One region of the Fundidesulfovibrio butyratiphilus genome, then DNA from elsewhere that is predicted to be linked to it. Evidence: riboswitches for the same ligand, from Rfam matches in the RefSeq annotation. Region 1 holds a riboswitch; each other region holds the start of a gene.
What was found. A riboswitch is a leader RNA that binds a small molecule or an ion and turns the genes downstream of it on or off. The one in region 1 is predicted to bind cobalamin.
Positions count from the first base shown of each region.

Region 2: another riboswitch for cobalamin. It lies ahead of ACYQ01_RS07590 (radical SAM protein); the one in region 1 lies ahead of cobT (nicotinate-nucleotide--dimethylbenzimidazole phosphoribosyltransferase).
Region 3: another riboswitch for cobalamin. It lies ahead of ACYQ01_RS16280 (TonB-dependent receptor plug domain-containing protein); the one in region 1 lies ahead of cobT (nicotinate-nucleotide--dimethylbenzimidazole phosphoribosyltransferase).
Region 4: another riboswitch for cobalamin. It lies ahead of ACYQ01_RS07480 (FecCD family ABC transporter permease); the one in region 1 lies ahead of cobT (nicotinate-nucleotide--dimethylbenzimidazole phosphoribosyltransferase).

Region 1 is NZ_BAAHXA010000003.1:507,126-510,954, reverse strand. It holds gene ACYQ01_RS18410 (PAS domain S-box protein) at 1-527, opposite strand, end outside; gene ACYQ01_RS18405 (hypothetical protein) at 529-723, opposite strand; gene cobT (nicotinate-nucleotide--dimethylbenzimidazole phosphoribosyltransferase) at 897-1,961, opposite strand; cobalamin riboswitch at 2,076-2,252, opposite strand; gene ACYQ01_RS18395 (ATP-dependent 6-phosphofructokinase) at 2,312-3,649, opposite strand; gene ACYQ01_RS18390 (glycosyltransferase) at 3,720-3,829, shown strand, end outside.
Region 2 is NZ_BAAHXA010000001.1:1,605,349-1,609,177, forward strand. It holds gene ACYQ01_RS07580 (tetraacyldisaccharide 4'-kinase) at 1-145, opposite strand, end outside; gene ACYQ01_RS07585 (Bax inhibitor-1/YccA family protein) at 191-892, opposite strand; cobalamin riboswitch at 1,141-1,277, shown strand; gene ACYQ01_RS07590 (radical SAM protein) at 1,557-2,483, shown strand; gene ACYQ01_RS07595 (glycosyltransferase family 2 protein) at 2,480-3,577, shown strand; gene ychF (redox-regulated ATPase YchF) at 3,657-3,829, opposite strand, start outside.
Region 3 is NZ_BAAHXA010000003.1:16,432-20,260, forward strand. It holds gene ACYQ01_RS16275 (DUF2333 family protein) at 1-511, opposite strand, end outside; cobalamin riboswitch at 1,078-1,271, shown strand; gene ACYQ01_RS16280 (TonB-dependent receptor plug domain-containing protein) at 1,388-3,385, shown strand; gene ACYQ01_RS16285 (adenosylcobinamide amidohydrolase) at 3,375-3,829, shown strand, end outside.
Region 4 is NZ_BAAHXA010000001.1:1,583,552-1,587,380, forward strand. It holds gene ACYQ01_RS07475 (SGNH/GDSL hydrolase family protein) at 99-1,130, opposite strand; cobalamin riboswitch at 1,198-1,383, shown strand; gene ACYQ01_RS07480 (FecCD family ABC transporter permease) at 1,732-2,766, shown strand; gene ACYQ01_RS07485 (ABC transporter ATP-binding protein) at 2,759-3,556, shown strand; gene ACYQ01_RS07490 (ABC transporter substrate-binding protein) at 3,556-3,829, shown strand, end outside.

The DNA.
Region 1 (3,829 bases):
AGGATCACGGTGGACAGGGAGCTCTGTCCGGTGAGCAGGCTGGCGGGTATCGGGGCGGTTCGGTCCTTGTCTCCGGGCCGGGAGGAGGCCTCGACCAGCCCCTTGGGACCGACCAGGAGAAATTCCGTGAAATAGGCCGAGCCCTTGGCCGCATGGGCCAGCAGGGAGGCGAAGGCCTCCTGGCGTTGTTCGTTCGGGGCGGCGTTGGGGCCGGGGGCGAGGAGTGCCGTGGCCAGGGGGAGGGTGGTCACGGAGGGCAGCACCGCGCCCATGTCGGCCTGCAATTGCCCGTTCCAGGCCAGCAGGGCGCTGCCCTTGATGGCCGCCACGGACCCCAGGTGGGACTTGGCCTGTTTGATCGCGCTCTGATGGGCCATGATGAGCGAACTCAGGCACATGGCCACCGCCATGAGCACGGTGACGATCATGAAGGCCATTCGCAGGGTGGACTGAATGCTGATGGCGGTGTCCTGAAAGGAGCGGGCGCCGCGTCTGCCCGAGGAAGTATGCGGGGATGGCGTGGTCAAATCAGACCAACTCGTTGATGACGTGCCCGATCACGCCTTCGTTGATGACATGGACAACCTCGTCGGACGGCGGTGTGGGTACGGTCACCTGTCCCGGCGGACTGGCTTGAAACTCCCCGGAGGGATGAGCCAGAACGGCGTCGGGAGAATGAACCAAGCCGTCGTAGGTTGCGAAATGGACCAGACCGTCGTTCACGTGTGGAAAGCTCCGGCTGGGGGTGAGACGGTTTCGACGGATAATCCGCCTCACCCCTTATAGGATCTTTGCCACTTCTTGTCACGCGTCGATTTTGACGAACGATATCCGCATAGTGTCGGACAAATTGCGTCAGGTTCGGCCGGGAGTTGCGCGCTTGGCGGCCTTGCGGACTACCCCTGGCTTACGCCGGCGCTGGAAAACGTGGCCATTTCGTTGAACACGGCCGCTCCGGCCCGGAGCAGCAGAAGCGCCAGCGCTCCGCCCGTGCCTTCCCCCAGGCGCAGGCCCAGGTGGAGCAGGGGGGAAGCGGACACTCGGTCCATGGCGGCCTTGTGCCCGGGTTCCGCCGAGGCGTGGCTGAAGAACACGTAGTCCATGACCGCCGGATTGAATTTCCAGGCCGCCACCAGGGCCGCGCCGGAGATGAAGCCGTCCACCAGGACCGCCTGGCGGTTGGCCGCTCCGCCCAGAATCAGCCCGGCCAGACAGGCGATTTCGTAGCCGCCCAGGGCGGACAGGATTTCCAGGGCGTCGCCGGAGGCCACGGCTGCGGCGTTGACTTCGAGGGATTGACGGATGACTCGGACCTTGCGGTCCACCCCCGAGGCGTCCAGTCCGGTGCCGGGGCCGGTGGCCTCGGCCGGGTCCAACCCCAGGTAGGCGCAGTACAGAGCCGTGGAGGGCGTGGTGTTGGCGATGCCCATGTCGCCCGTGCCCACGGTGGCGAAACCCTCGGCCTTGGCCCGATCGGCCAGGTCGAACCCCGCGTTCAGGGCTTCCAGACACTGTTCGCGGGTCATGGCCGGTCCCTTGGCCATGTTCGCCGTGCCCGGGCCCACTTTGGCCCGCACCAGCATGGGGTGCTCGGGAAAGTCGCCCCCCGCGCATCCGGCGTCCACCACCTTGAGGTCGGCGCCGGCCTGGCGCGCCAGCACGTTGATTCCCGCGCCGCCGTTGAGGAAGTTCATCACCATCTGCCGGGTGACCGCCTGGGGAAAGACGCTCACGCCCTCGTCAGCCACGCCGTGATCCCCGGCGCAGACGAAAAAAATAGCCGGATCGGGCGCCGGCTTGCCGCCGTTGGCGATCAAATAGAGGCGCAGGGCCAGCTCTTCCAGGCGGCCCAGGCTGCCCTTGGGCTTGGTGAGGTCGTCGAGATGGGCCTGGCCGGCCGGGATCAGGGAGGCGTCCACCGGGCGGATGCGCGCCAGGCGGGAAATAAAGTCGTTGGGCATGCGGGCTCCTTGCAGGGTTGGAGGTTGGGTTTCGTTCGAACCCAAGGCCGCAAAAACAAAAAATCCCTTGGCCCCGAAAGGGGCCAAGGGATAGCCGTTGCCATAGGTTCTATCCGTCAGTGGTCGCGTCCGTCCGTCTTCTGGCTCCCGGGTCGTCCTCCACCCGGCCTTCCCGCCCTGGGGCAGTGGCGTGTCGGGTATCGTCTCCGGTCACAGCGGCGGGACCGCCACGGTTTCACACCGTGTTCCGCAAGGCGGGCTTCAGCCCGCAACGGTCGCGATGGTCGGCACGCTAGTCCCGGGCGTTGGTCCTGTCAAGGCGCCGGCGGGAGGCACGCTTCAACGGTTCCTCAGCTCTTCGGGGCCGGGTTGACCAGGGGGCCTTGTCCCGTGGCGTCCTGCACCTGCTGCCAGAAGGAGGTGTCCACGGCCATGCGCTTGCGCGAGTGGGTCACCAGGGGCAACGGCACGTGGACGGGCATTTCATGCACCAGGCTCACCATCATGCCGGACTTGCCGGCCATGCCCGCGTGCACGGCCATGGAGCCCAACCGGTTGCAGTTCACCCGGTCGGCCGCGCTGGCCGGCACCGAGCGGATGATGTAGCTGGGATCGATGAACTTCAGGGTGATGGGAAGCTTGTCCTTGAAGTAGCTCTTGATTTCGGTCGTGAGCAGCCCGCAAATGTCGCCCAGCCAGCGGTTTCCCGAGGCGTCGGTGCGCAGGGATTCGGGCAGGTATTCCTGGCCGGCTCCTTCGGCCACCACGACCACGGCGTGGCCCCGGCGGTGGAGACGTTCGTGCAGGGCGGCGAGAAATCCTCCTGGACCCTGCAGGTCGAAATGCTGCTCCGGCACCAGGACGAAGTTGACCTCCTTGATGCCCAGGGTCGCCTCGGCCGCGATGAAACCCGACTCGCGGCCCATGACCTTGACCAGACCGATGCCGTAGGGCGCGCCCAGGGATTCCACGTGGGCGCAGCGGATGGCCTCGATGGCCTTTTCCACGGCGGTGCCGAAGCCGAAGGTGCGCGACACGAAATGGATGTCGTTGTCGATGGTCTTGGGAATGCAGACCACGGAGATCTTCAGGTCCCGTTCGCTGATGAGCGCGAAGATGGCCTGCGCGGCGCGCATGCTGCCCACGCCGCCCACCACGAAGAGCATGCCGACGTTGAGCCGTTCGAGGGAATCCACCACGTCCTCAACGGGCTGGGGACCCCGGGAGGAGCCGATGACCGAGCCGCCGAACTCATGGATGGGGGAGACGAATTCCGGGGTCAGCTCCACCACGTTGGGGTTGGTTTTGGGCAGGAAACCGGCCAGGCCGTAGCGGATGCCCAGGATCTTGGAAACGCCGTAGCCGTGATGGGCCTCCATGACGATGGAGCGAATCACGTCGTTTATGCCCGGGCAGAGTCCCCCGCAGGTGACCACGGCGCACTTGGTCTTGGGCGGATCGAAATAGATGCGCTCGCGTGGTCCGGCTTGTTCCAGGCTCACCTGGGCCTGGGCCGCGTGGCCGTTGAGAGAGCCGCTCACGATATTGATGAGCACCCGCTGCTCTTCGGTCACGAACATCGACCCCCGGCGGGGGTTGGGGATTTTCGGCTCGCCCAGACTTGGCACCCGGGTCTGTTCGGGGCTAAGGTGCGCAAGCCCCTGGTCGGGAAGTTCGTTTTCGTGCATGGAAGCCTCCGAAAGGGGGGGATGTTTTCGGTTCAACCCCTACCTAGCCTCAGGCGAGCGGCGTGACAAGATGCCCGCGACGACACGCAGGACATTTCTCTTTATTCCTCCGGTGCGCAAGCCCACGGGCGGCGTGGCCGTTCTTTGGGACATGGCCCGCCTGCTGCACCGGGCCGGCCT
Region 2 (3,829 bases), on a different contig from region 1:
CGACGCACGGGGCCTTGGGATTCCAGGACGGAAGCAGGCGCTTGCGGTACAGCCAAGCCGAGGCCCGACGCCCCAAAGCGTACAGGCCGGCGGGAAGGGAAAGCAGGGGACGCAGACGACGCTGCCAGTCAAGAAGCTCGTTCATGGGAAGAAAGGCCGGGAACCCGCAGGTCCCCGGCCCGATTCGGTGCTAGTCGCGGCTGGAGCCGAAGAGGCGAAGCATCATGAGGAAGAGGTTGATGAAGTCGAGATACAGGGTGAGCGCGCCCATGATGGAGCCCCGGCGCAGGGCCGCGGCGTCGTCCATGGGGGCGTAGTCGCCCATGTCCTTGAGCTTCTGGGTGTCGTAGGCGGTGAGTCCCGTGAAGATCAACACGCCCACGCAGCTGATGATGAGATCCATCATCGTGTTCTTGAGAAAGACGTTGACCAGCATGGCCAGCAACAGGCCGATGAGGCCCATGAAAAGAAAGCTGCCCAGGGAGGTCAGGTCGCGCTTGGTGACCATGCCGTAGACGCTCATGGCCACGAACATGCCCGCGCTCACGGCAAAGGCCGAGGCGATGGAAGAGCCCGTGTACACGAGAAAGATCGGAGCCAGGGTGACGCCGTTGAGTCCGCTGTAGACCAGGAACAGGCCGGTGGCCGCTCCGGGAGACATGCGCGAAACGCGGGCCGAGAGGTAGAACACCATGCCCAGTTCCGCGATGAGCAGCACCCAGATGAGCGGGGAGCCGAAAATGGCCTGCATCAGGGCCGGACTGGAAACCACGGCCAGGGACATGACGGCCGTGAGGGCCAGGCCGCCGGCCATCCAGCTGCAGACGCCGCGCATGAAGGCGCTCAGAACCTCGGCGCGCGCGGCTGACTGTTGGGCGTTATAGCTGTACATGTATCGTCCTCCTTGGGGGGGTGCTCGTAATAATCACGCGATGAGATAACGCGCCAGGCCGGAACTGGCAAGAGGGGGATCGAGCCCGAACGTTAGCGGCGAAAACGAAGTTGCTAACGCGACCCGCGCCGGACCTGGCCGAACGCCGCACCGGCCAGGGGCTGAAACCGGGCGCGCGCGTCCGGGCTTGACGCGGTTTCGGCCGGGAGCTATTGGCCAAGGGTCTGCCTTATGACCTTTCGAGAAACGGAAGACGGTGCAAATCCGTCGCAGACGCGCTGCTGTAAGCGGGGAGAATCGGCCGCATCCACTGGGTAAGCCCCGGGAAGGATGCCGGCCATGAGACCCTGGTCCCGCGAAGGGACCGACCCGCAAGCCAGAAGACGCCTCGAAACGGTCGGCGTCCGAGCCTCGCGACATGGGCCGGAGTGACCAGGACGGGCGTCGCTTGCCGGCCACGCCGCGTCGTATCACCCCGTGCCCGTTTTCCCTCCAGGGAGAACGGGCGGATTCGTTTTCGCCCTCCCGCATCCGGTTCGTTTCGGTTCGCCGACCACAACCCGCGCCCAGCGCGGCGGAAACGGTTCGGACGCGCCCAAGTTTCGCGCCCGCCTGGCCGTCCAGGTCCGACCGGCTCCGTCCGCGCCCGCGCCGACGAGGGACCATGATACCGCTCGCCCGGATGCGCATCATCCAGATCGACATCACCAACGCCTGCCGCAACCGGTGCTCCAACTGCACCCGGTTCACCGGCCATCACCGCAAACCGTTCTTCATGGACTGGGATACGTTCCGCAGGGCCGTGGATTCCCTGGCGGACTTCCCGGGCATGGTGGGCATGATCGGCGGCGAGCCCCTGCTCCATCCCCGATTCGCCCGCATGGCAAAATACCTGGCCGAACGCGTGCCCGACAAGACCCGACGCGGGCTGTGGTCCACCGTGCCGGCGGATCTGGGCCGGCGCTACGGCCCCCTGGTGCGCGAAATCTTCGGCCATCTCTTCTGCAACGACCACAGCGCCGACCGCATCCTGCACCAACCCCTGCTCGTGGCCGCGCGCGAGATGGTGCCCGACGAAAACGAAATGTGGCGGCTGATCGACGCCTGCTGGGTGCAGACCACCTGGTCGGCCTCCATCACGCCCAAGGGGGCGTTTTTCTGCGAGGTGGCCGCCAGCCTGGACATGCTTTTCCACGGCCCCGGGGGCTGGCCTATCGAGCCCGGCTGGTGGCGACGCGTGCCCGAGGACTACCGGGAGCAAAAACTGCGCTCCTGCCCCCGTTGCGGCTGCGCCATTCCGCTCCAGCGCCGCCCGAGCGTCGAAGAGATCGACGACGTGAGCCCCGGCAACCTGGAAGCGCTCCTGGCCATCCGCTCGCCCAAGGCCCTGGCCGGTCGGGTGCGGATCTACGACGCGGGTCGGGCCAAGGACTGGAACCCGGACCCCAATTGGTACATGTCCGACATGCGGGACGAAAAGGCCTATCGCGAGCGCATAGAAGCCCGCTTCGCCGCGGCCCCCGACAGCGACGCGCGCCCCTGCGACGCGCCGTCCCCGCACCCCCTGGACAAAGGACCGCACGTCTCATGACGATCCATCATCTGCTGAGCCGGCCCGGCGCGATCGGCCAGGCCATGCGCCAGGCCCAGGCCCTTTCGTCCGGACGCGCCGCCGGCCCGGACCAGGTTCACGCCCGCAAGCCGCGCGTCAGCTTCATCGTGACCAGCTACAACTACGCCCGGTACATCGTGGAGTGTCTGCGTTCGGTCCTGGCCCAGACCTACGACAACTGGGAGTGCGTGGTGGTGGACGACGCCTCGTGCGATCAGAGCGTGGCCCTGGTGCGCGAGTTCCTGGAACAAAACCGGTCCGGGGAGCGTTTTCGGCTCCTCGAACGTGCGGCCAACGGTGGCCAAATGGAAGCCTTTCGCGACGGCCTGGCCCTGTCCACGGGCAGTTTCGTGGTCATGCTGGACGCCGACGACACGCTGTTGCCCGACTTCGCCCTGGCCCACCTGCGCGCCCACCTGACCCTGGGGCCCACCGTGGCCTTCACCAGTTCGAACCAGTACCAGATGAGCTCCACCGGCGAGATCATCGGCGGCCAGCACATGGATCACCAGTCCAAGGGGCGGTTCCGCCACGTGCGCGCGACGAGCTTTCAGCGGGGATTCTGGGTCTGGGCCACGGCCAGCAGCATGATGTTTCGCCGCTCCACCCTGGAGCTGGTCATGCCTCCGCCCAGCTCCACGTTCTCCATCTGCGCGGACTACTACATCGCGCACTTCTGCAACCTGATCGGCGACTCCCTGCTCATCCCCACGATCCACGGCTGCTACCGCCGCCACGGGAAGAACAATTTCGGCTCCAACCCGTTGCTGGGCAATTTGAACAGCGTGGGCGACATGCGCAACCATCCGCCGCACGAGAGCTTCCGCAGGGCCATGGTGGCTCATGTTCTGGGGAACATCGACCGATTCCGGCCCATTTTCATGGAAAAAGGACTGGTGAACCTGCTGCTGCGCATGGTCAAGCCCGGCGAGCTCCCGGGCCTGGTCAAGCACCATCCCGAGGCGTTTCCCAGGCCCCTGCCCTACTACCTGCTCCAGGCTTGGAAGTGCTGGTGGAAAAAGAAAACGACGCCCGCCAGCGAAAAATTCGCCGTGGTGGACAAGCCGACCTGAGCCTTCGCCCGGCGGCCGGAAGGCTTCCAGGCCCGCCGGGAAGGCGAAAGACCGCCCGGTCCTTCACGGGCCCGGCGCGCTACACGTTGAAAAGAAAATGCACCACGTCGCCGTCCTTGACCACGTACTCCTTGCCCTCCTGGCGCAGGACTCCGGCGGAGCGGCAGGCGGCCTCGGTCTTGTGGGTCACGTAGTCGCCGTAAGAAATGACTTCGGCCCGGATGAATCCCCGCTCGAAGTCCGTGTGAATGA
Region 3 (3,829 bases), 490 kb from region 1:
TCGCATTCATCTCATTGATGATATCTTCCAGCTGATCGCTTCTCGGACTCAACTGGGGAATTTCTCCCTTTCCCAGGCGGTCATTAAAAGACTTGTAGCGGTTCAATCCCTGGGCAAAACGGTCCCTGCTGTCATCTTCACTGAAAAGAGACCACGAATCAGGGCTTCTATTGAAATCGTCGGCTGCGTCGAGCAACTCCGCTCCCGCGGGGCTTTCAGCTCCGATTCTGAACAGATGAGGTATGTGCTGGCTCATTCTCCGAAGAACAAAATGCTCGCCCCTTTGAAAAGCCTTCACGTCCAGGCGCATTCTGATTGGAGACACCAGTGCGCTGGGAGCCCATCCGGTATCGAGTTCGCGCTCGATCATGTCACTCATCGTTTGTATGATGTGACTTTTCCCGGAAGCAAGTTCATGCTCGGGAAGATATTCCGAATTGACACGTCCTGAAATTTGCCCAACACCATAATAAAGGCAGACGAGCAACAGGACGACCAGCAGGATCTTCACTGGTTTTCCAAAGCGGACTCTCTTGCATTGCTTTATTGCCGAAGTAACAGCAGACAATACGCCCTGGACACGAAAAATGGGTGACATACGACCTCCCCCAAGACAAAAATGATCAGTCAGATTGAAATTGAAAAAACTCCTACCGTTTTGTCAGCGGCAGGAGTCAGCGGCTGCCAACACCAATTTTGAACGACTCCATCTTCTTGTGAATTTTTTAACTCGTTCCTTGAATCAGGTCAAGGCGTGTCATACTATCGTTTTTCTTGGCACTTCGCCCCGCGACCTCGCCTGGAAGCCGAACCCAACCGAAAGGAGAGACTTTTCCCGCCTATTTGTCAGACTCCGGGCCTCCCTCCGCCCCACCAAAGCCCCACGAAGGGCCGGCGAACGAAATAACAACAAAACCGTGACCGCGCGAAGATCCTGCGCCACCGGGTCCGCGCATTCCCGATGTGCGTCTGAAAAACAGGAGCGGCGCGCCGCTCCCCGAACAGGACCGCAGCCCGCAATACGGGTCGCGCGCCCCTTCGGGCCTCGCCTTGACAGGGCGCACTCCCGGTTGTAGGGCCACTGCCAACGTCGCAGGTCCTCAATATCCATGAGGCGAAATGGGAAGTCCGGTGAAAGTCCGGCGCTGGCCCGCAACCGTAAGAGGGGACGAAAGCCGCGTGACGCCACTGTCCGCCAGGGCGCGGATGGGAAGGTGCGGCGAGTAGAACGATCCTTAAGCCGGGAAACCAGCCTGCGACAGCGTGTCGTAGGCTTCGAGGCCAAGCCGAAACGCGGACGCGTCCCCTTTCCGAAGACGGATGGGGCTTTTCGTCCGTTCCCTCCTCGAAGCCTCCTCTTCAACCCGATGAAGAAGGAGGTTTTTTTATGCGTTGTGCGGCGTTAGTCCTTTCTCTGCTTCTTTTTTCGGCCAGCGCGGCCCTGGCCGAAGATCGTGGCGGACAACCACGCGAACTGCCGGAAATGGTGGTCACGGCCACGGCCGAGCCCTCGGCCAGCACCCAGACCCCGGTCCACGTCCAGGTCATCGATCGAAAAGCCATCGACGAACTCGGGGCTTCCACACTGGACGATCTCGTCGCCCTCAAGGTTCCGGCCTCGGTGACCAAGTACCCCGGGGCCTATTCCAGCGCCAAGCTGCGCGGCTTCGACACCTACGCCTCGCCCGGGGCCAACATGGACGCCAAAACCCTGGTTCTGGTGGACGGCAACCCCGTGGCCACGGGCAACCTGGCGCTCATCCCCCTGGGCAACGTGGAGCGGGTGGAGGTCATGCGCGGACCGGGTTCGGTGCTCTACGGCGCTTCGGCCATGGGCGGGGTCATCAACGTGATCACCCGGCGCGGCAAGGGCAAACCCTCGGGCGCGGCGGAAGTCCGCTACGGTAGCTTCAACCGCGTCGAGCCCCGGGCCGACATCCAGGGCGGATTGGAAAACGGCTCGCTGGGAGCCAGCCTGGCCGGACGCGTCACCAGCGTCGACGCCTACGACGCCAGCGGCGGATGGCGCTACCCCAACACCGCCTACCACGACGGCGCGGCCTCGGGCACGGTGACCATTCGTCCCGTCGAAGGACACGCCCTCCACCTGATGGCCAACTTCTTCAACGCCTACGACGTGGGGGATCCCGGCCCGGTCTATTCGCGCACCCCCAGCGCCAAGGTGGACGACGTGCTCAAGAATTTCGCCGCCACCTACACCGGCGGCTCCAGCGCCGTCGACGTGGACTGGCGGCTGGCTTTCTGGGCCAACCGGCACGAGTACGACAACACCGACACGCCCTATTACGACAGCTCGAAGTTCAATACCGATCAGATCGGCCTGGACGGACGCGTCACCGTGCCCACCTTTTCGTTCGGCCGTTTCACCCTGGGCGCGCGATACCAGAACACCGAGGAAAAACGCGACGGGGACGGGGTCTATGCACCGGATTCCCGCTACGCGAACTGGGCCGCCTATGGGGAGGAAAAGCTCACTCTGGGCGACATCACGCTGCTTGGCGGACTGCGATACGACAACTACCAGCTGCGCATAAACGGCAACACCGTGCTCTGCGACGTGGTTTCGCGGGACAAGACCATGGATCACCTGAGCTGGCGATTCGGCGCGAACTGGAACGCCACTGACTGGTTGACCCTGCGCGCCACGGCCGGCTCGGCCTTCACCCCGCCCGACGCCTACAAGTTCAGCGGACGCTTTCAGCAGTGGGGCACGTGGTATTTGGGCAATTCGGGCCTCAAGCCCGAAACCAGCGTCACCGGCGAGGCCGGCGCGGACGTGACCTGGAACGGACTGGAATTCTCGGGGACCTACTTCAACACCGCCTACAACGACGCCATCACCACGGCCACCCTGCCCGCAACCGCGTCCCAGACATGGGTGAACTCCTCGGGTTGGCGGCTCTCCGGCCTGGAAGGCTTCGTGCGCTACACCCACACGTTCGACGCCGGAACCAATCGTTTCAGCCTTACGCCGTCGCTCAACTGGATCTGGTTCTTCGAACGCGCCGAGCTCGACGACACCCTGGTCAACGCGCGCGGCACGGACACGGTGCTCGGGCTTTCGCGCTACACCCTGACCCCCGGCCTGCAAATCGGCTGGAACGAAACCCTGCGCCTTGACCTCTCCGCCCAGTGGCAGGGCGATCAAAAGGTGCAGGACTTCAACCCCTATTCCCCGGCCTACGGCAACGTGGTGGACAAGGACCCCTTCTTCGTCTTCAACGCCAAGCTCTCGTACCGCCCCGTAGAAAAGCTGGAAGCCTCGATCTCCGTGAACAACATCGCCGACGAACGCTACAGCTACGTTCGCGGCTATCCCATGCCGGGCAGAACCTTCAGCGTCGGACTGCGCTATGCGTTCTAGACAAAGCCCCGCCTTGGCGGCGGGGCCTCCCCTGGTGACCGCCGGGCCCGGCGGGCTTGTTCTGGAACGCGGCCCCGGTCACGTGTGCCTCACCCTGCCCGGGCTCTGGCGCACGTGCGGCAACGCCCCCCTGTGCGGCGGGTTGTCCCGGGCCACGCGGCTCTTCATCCTCAAGGTGGGAGCCAACCTGGCCGGGCGCACCCGGGGCTTCGCCCCGCCGCAACGCACCCTGGCCGACTACGCCAAGGCCCAGGGCTGGAGCGGACCCAGCGTCGGACTCATGACCGCTGCCGAATTGGGGACCCTCGGCACGGCGAGCCTGTGCGCGGGCGAAACGCGGGTCAGCGTGGCCGTGACCGCCGGGCTGGCCAATGCCAGGCGGGCCGGTGATCCGGCGGACTGGCGGCCGGACGGAACCACCCCGCCCGCCGGGACGATAAACAT
Region 4 (3,829 bases), on a different contig from region 1:
GGTCCGCCGTGCGGACCGGGATGGACCTTCTGGTCGGTCTCTTTCTCTGGATACCCGGACGAAAGGCGGTTGTCCAACCCCCTTTGCCCGGGTCGGCGTTATTGCACCATGGGCACGCCCCAGTACTGCTTGGGCACGAAATCCTTTTCCTTGAGAAACTTGGTCAGCTCCCAGGCGAGAACCCCGCTGGCCGCCTCGTTGGGATGGCGAAAGGGGTCGTGGGCCAGAACCATTTCGTCGTTGACCAGGGGCGTGCCCACGTAGAGGCACGGGGGACCGCCCTGTTTAAAGGCGTCCACGAACATCTGGCCCACCCGGGTGAACAGGATGAACTTGGCCCCGTGTTCCTGGCTTTCGCGGTCGAAAAGGCGGGCGATGTCCAGTCCCAGCCCCACGGTGTCGGCCCAGAACTTGGGATCGAGCGGAGGTCCGACCTCGCCGGGCTTGGCCTTGGGGATGGCCATCCAATACACGGTGTTGCGCAGGATCTCGTAGGTACGACACCAGGTCGCGGCAAACCGGTCCGCCGCCACAAGAGCCATGAACAGGGGAGAATTGTTGGTCACGGGAGAATTCTTGAGCTCCAGCTTGCCGTTTTCCTCCACGAAACGCGGCTTGCCCAGGCGCCAAATGCTGTCGGTCATGTGCCGAAAGTCGGCAAAGTGCGGCACGTAGCAGATCACCAGATCCGGGTGGAGCTTGTAGCCGTCGCGGCGCACCCGCAAGAGCATCTGGTCGATGCCGTAGCCGCTCACGGCCAGGTTCACCACCTCGACGTTCTTGAAGTACCCCTGAAGCAACACGGGCAAGGTGAACCGTTCGCGCAGTCCGAAACCGAACGCGTGGGAGTCGCCCACCACCACGATGCGGAACGTGCCTTCGGGCTTTTCGGGCGTCACCACCGGTCCGCGATAGCCCTGGTCGTTGATGGCGTATTCCACGTCCACCCCGGTGGTCTTGGACCAGGCCGTGGCCCCGGGCTTGAGCGACCATCCCAAGTCCGGATCAAAGCACCCGATCTGTTGCGGCACCACAAAGCCCCAGGTGCGATCGAGCATGCGCCAAAAAATGCGCGACGACACTTCAATAAAAGCAAGCAGGCAGAGAATGTAGAGAATTGCACGCTTCATGCTGGGGCCGGTAGCAGTTTGACGGGGCGTTTTGCAAGACCCTCTTTGACAGGGGTCGGGCTTTGTCCTAGGAAACTGGCGTTCCGGCCCCCTGAATATGGGGCGCTTGCGAGGGAATCCGGTGCGAAACCGGAGCGGTCCCGCCGCTGTGACCGGGGACGAAACCCGCCAGACGCCACTGCCCACGGGCGGGAAGGCGCGGGGAGTAGAATGATCCGGAAGCCAGAAGACCTGCCGGAACGCCGGGCGCGGCCATGCTCCCGGACCGGGCGAACACGTCCGCCCGGCCGGGAGCATGGCCGACTTCCACGATCGGTTTCCGAAGTCGCATGCCGCGCGTCACGGAGCCGAATGCGGAAGCGCCCGGCCGCCTGGCCCGGATTCCCTGGCGGACGCCCGAGCCCGGTTCCCGAGGAGGAAACACCGTGATTTTGTCCCGCGCGTCCCGCATTCGACGCCTTTCGTCCTTGCCGCCCCGCCGCGCATGCGGCAACGCGTTTCGTCAGGCCGAGCCCGCGACCAGCGCTCGTCGCCTGGGCGCGCGTGCGCGTTTCGCCCGTTTCGCGGTCCGCGTCGCCTCTCCCCTCCCCGGAGCCCGTCCTTGACCCCCCTTCCGGGGCGCTCACGCGCCGGCGCAACGGCCCTGGCCCTGATCGCCGCCTTGGCCCTGCTGGTGGCCTGGGCCGCTTCCAACGGACCGGCCCCCCTGCCCGCCGGGCTGGTGGGGCGCATCCTGGCCGGCAAGCTCCTGGCCTGCTCCTCCTGCCTGGACGGCGTGGGCGACGTGGCCCAACGCCTGGTTCTCGAAATCCGACTGCCCCGCATCGTCGCCGCCGGAGCCGTGGGCGCGGCCCTGGCCCTCTCCGGCGGACTGTTCCAGGGACTTCTGCAAAACCCCCTGGCCGATTCCTACACCCTGGGCGTCTCGGCCGGGGGAGCGCTCGGGGCCTGCCTGGGCCTGCTGGCCGGCGTGGGCGGCCACGGCGAACTGGCCCTGGCCGCCTGTTCCCTGGCGGGCTCCCTGGCCGCGCTCGCCGTGGTGCTGACCCTGGCCACGGCCAGGGGACGCCTCGATCCGGTCACCCTGGTTCTGGCCGGAGTCATCGTGTCCGCCACCTTGCAGGCGGGACTGGGATTCGTGAAGTTTCTGGCCGGCGACAACGTGGCCGGCCTGGTGTTCTGGCTCATGGGCGGATTCGTGGCCAAGACCTGGTCCGAGGCCTGGCTGGCCCTGGGCGGCCTGGGCATGGGACTGGCCGGGGCCGTGGCCTTCGCCCGCGACCTGGACGCCCTGTGCGCGGGCGACGAAACCGCGAAGGGGCTGGGCGTGAACGTGGCCGCGGTGCGCCTGGGGCTCCTCGTCTGCGCCTCGGCCTGTGTCGCGGCCTGCGTGGCCGTCTCGGGCATCATCGGTTTCGTGGGCCTGGTGGTGCCCCACATGGTGCGCCTGGCCGCCGGCCCGGCCCATCGCCGTCTCCTGCCCCTGTCCGCCCTGGCCGGAGCCGTCCTCCTGCTGGCGGCGGATACGGCCGTGCGCACGGTCCTGCCCCACGAGGTGCCGGTGGGCGTGCTGACGGCGCTCTTGGGCGGCCCCTACTTCTGCCTGCTCTTCGTGCGCGGAGCGGCCCGTGTGTAGCGCGCGGACGCCCGACCCGGTTCTTTTGCGCGGGACCGGCCTGCGGGTGGTGCGCGGTGGACACGAAGCCCTGGCCGGAGCCGACATCGCGCTGCGAGCCGGCGAAGTGCTGGGCGTGGTCGGGCCCAACGGGGCGGGCAAATCCACCCTGCTTCACTGCCTGGCCGCGCTGGAACGTCCGGCCGCCGGGCGGGTGGAGCTGGCCGGAATCGACGTCTTCACCCTGTCCCGACGCGCCCTGGCCCGCCAAGTGGGCTTTCTTCCCCAGGAAACCCTGGACCGCTTCGGTTTCACGGTGCTCGACTGCGCCCTCATGGGCCGCTACCCCCACCTGGGCCGCTTCGCCGCCCCCGGGGCCCCGGACCTGGACGCGGCCAGGCGGGCCCTGTCCGAAACAGACCTGGCCCACTTGGCGGACCGGTCCGTGACCACCCTTTCCGGCGGAGAAAAACGCCGCGCCGCCCTGGCCCGGGTGCTGGCCCAGGAGACGCGCGTCATGCTGCTCGACGAGCCGGCCTCGGGCCTCGACATCCGCCACGCCCTGGCGGCCATGCGCCTTTTGCGCCAGCGGACCGCCGAAGGGGCCGGCGTGGCCGTGGTGCTGCACGATCTCAACCTGGCCGGAGCCTTCTGCCACAGCGTGCTGATTCTGTCCCAAGGCCGGGTTCTGGCCTGCGGGCCCACGCCCGAAACCCTTACCCGGGAGAACGTGGCCGCCGCCTTCGGCGTGAACTCCCTGGTGGACATCCTGCCCGGCGGGGCCGTGCGGGTGACGTATCTGGAGGCATAATGCGCGTTTTGCTTCGATTTGCCGCATTGGCGCTGCTTTTTCTCCCGACCCTGGCCCTTGGCGCCGAGGTGACCGGAGACGACGGGCGCACTCTGCGTTTTGACAAACCCTTCACCCGCGTGGTTTCGCTCTACGCCGCCCACGAGGAAAACCTCGCGGCCATGGGGGCCGCTTCCGCCCTGGTGGGAGTTTGCGAGCCCGGTTCCGTCCGTCCCGGCGTCACGCTCGTCTCGGCCAGGGATTCGGCCGAGGCCCTGGCCGCCCTCAAACCCG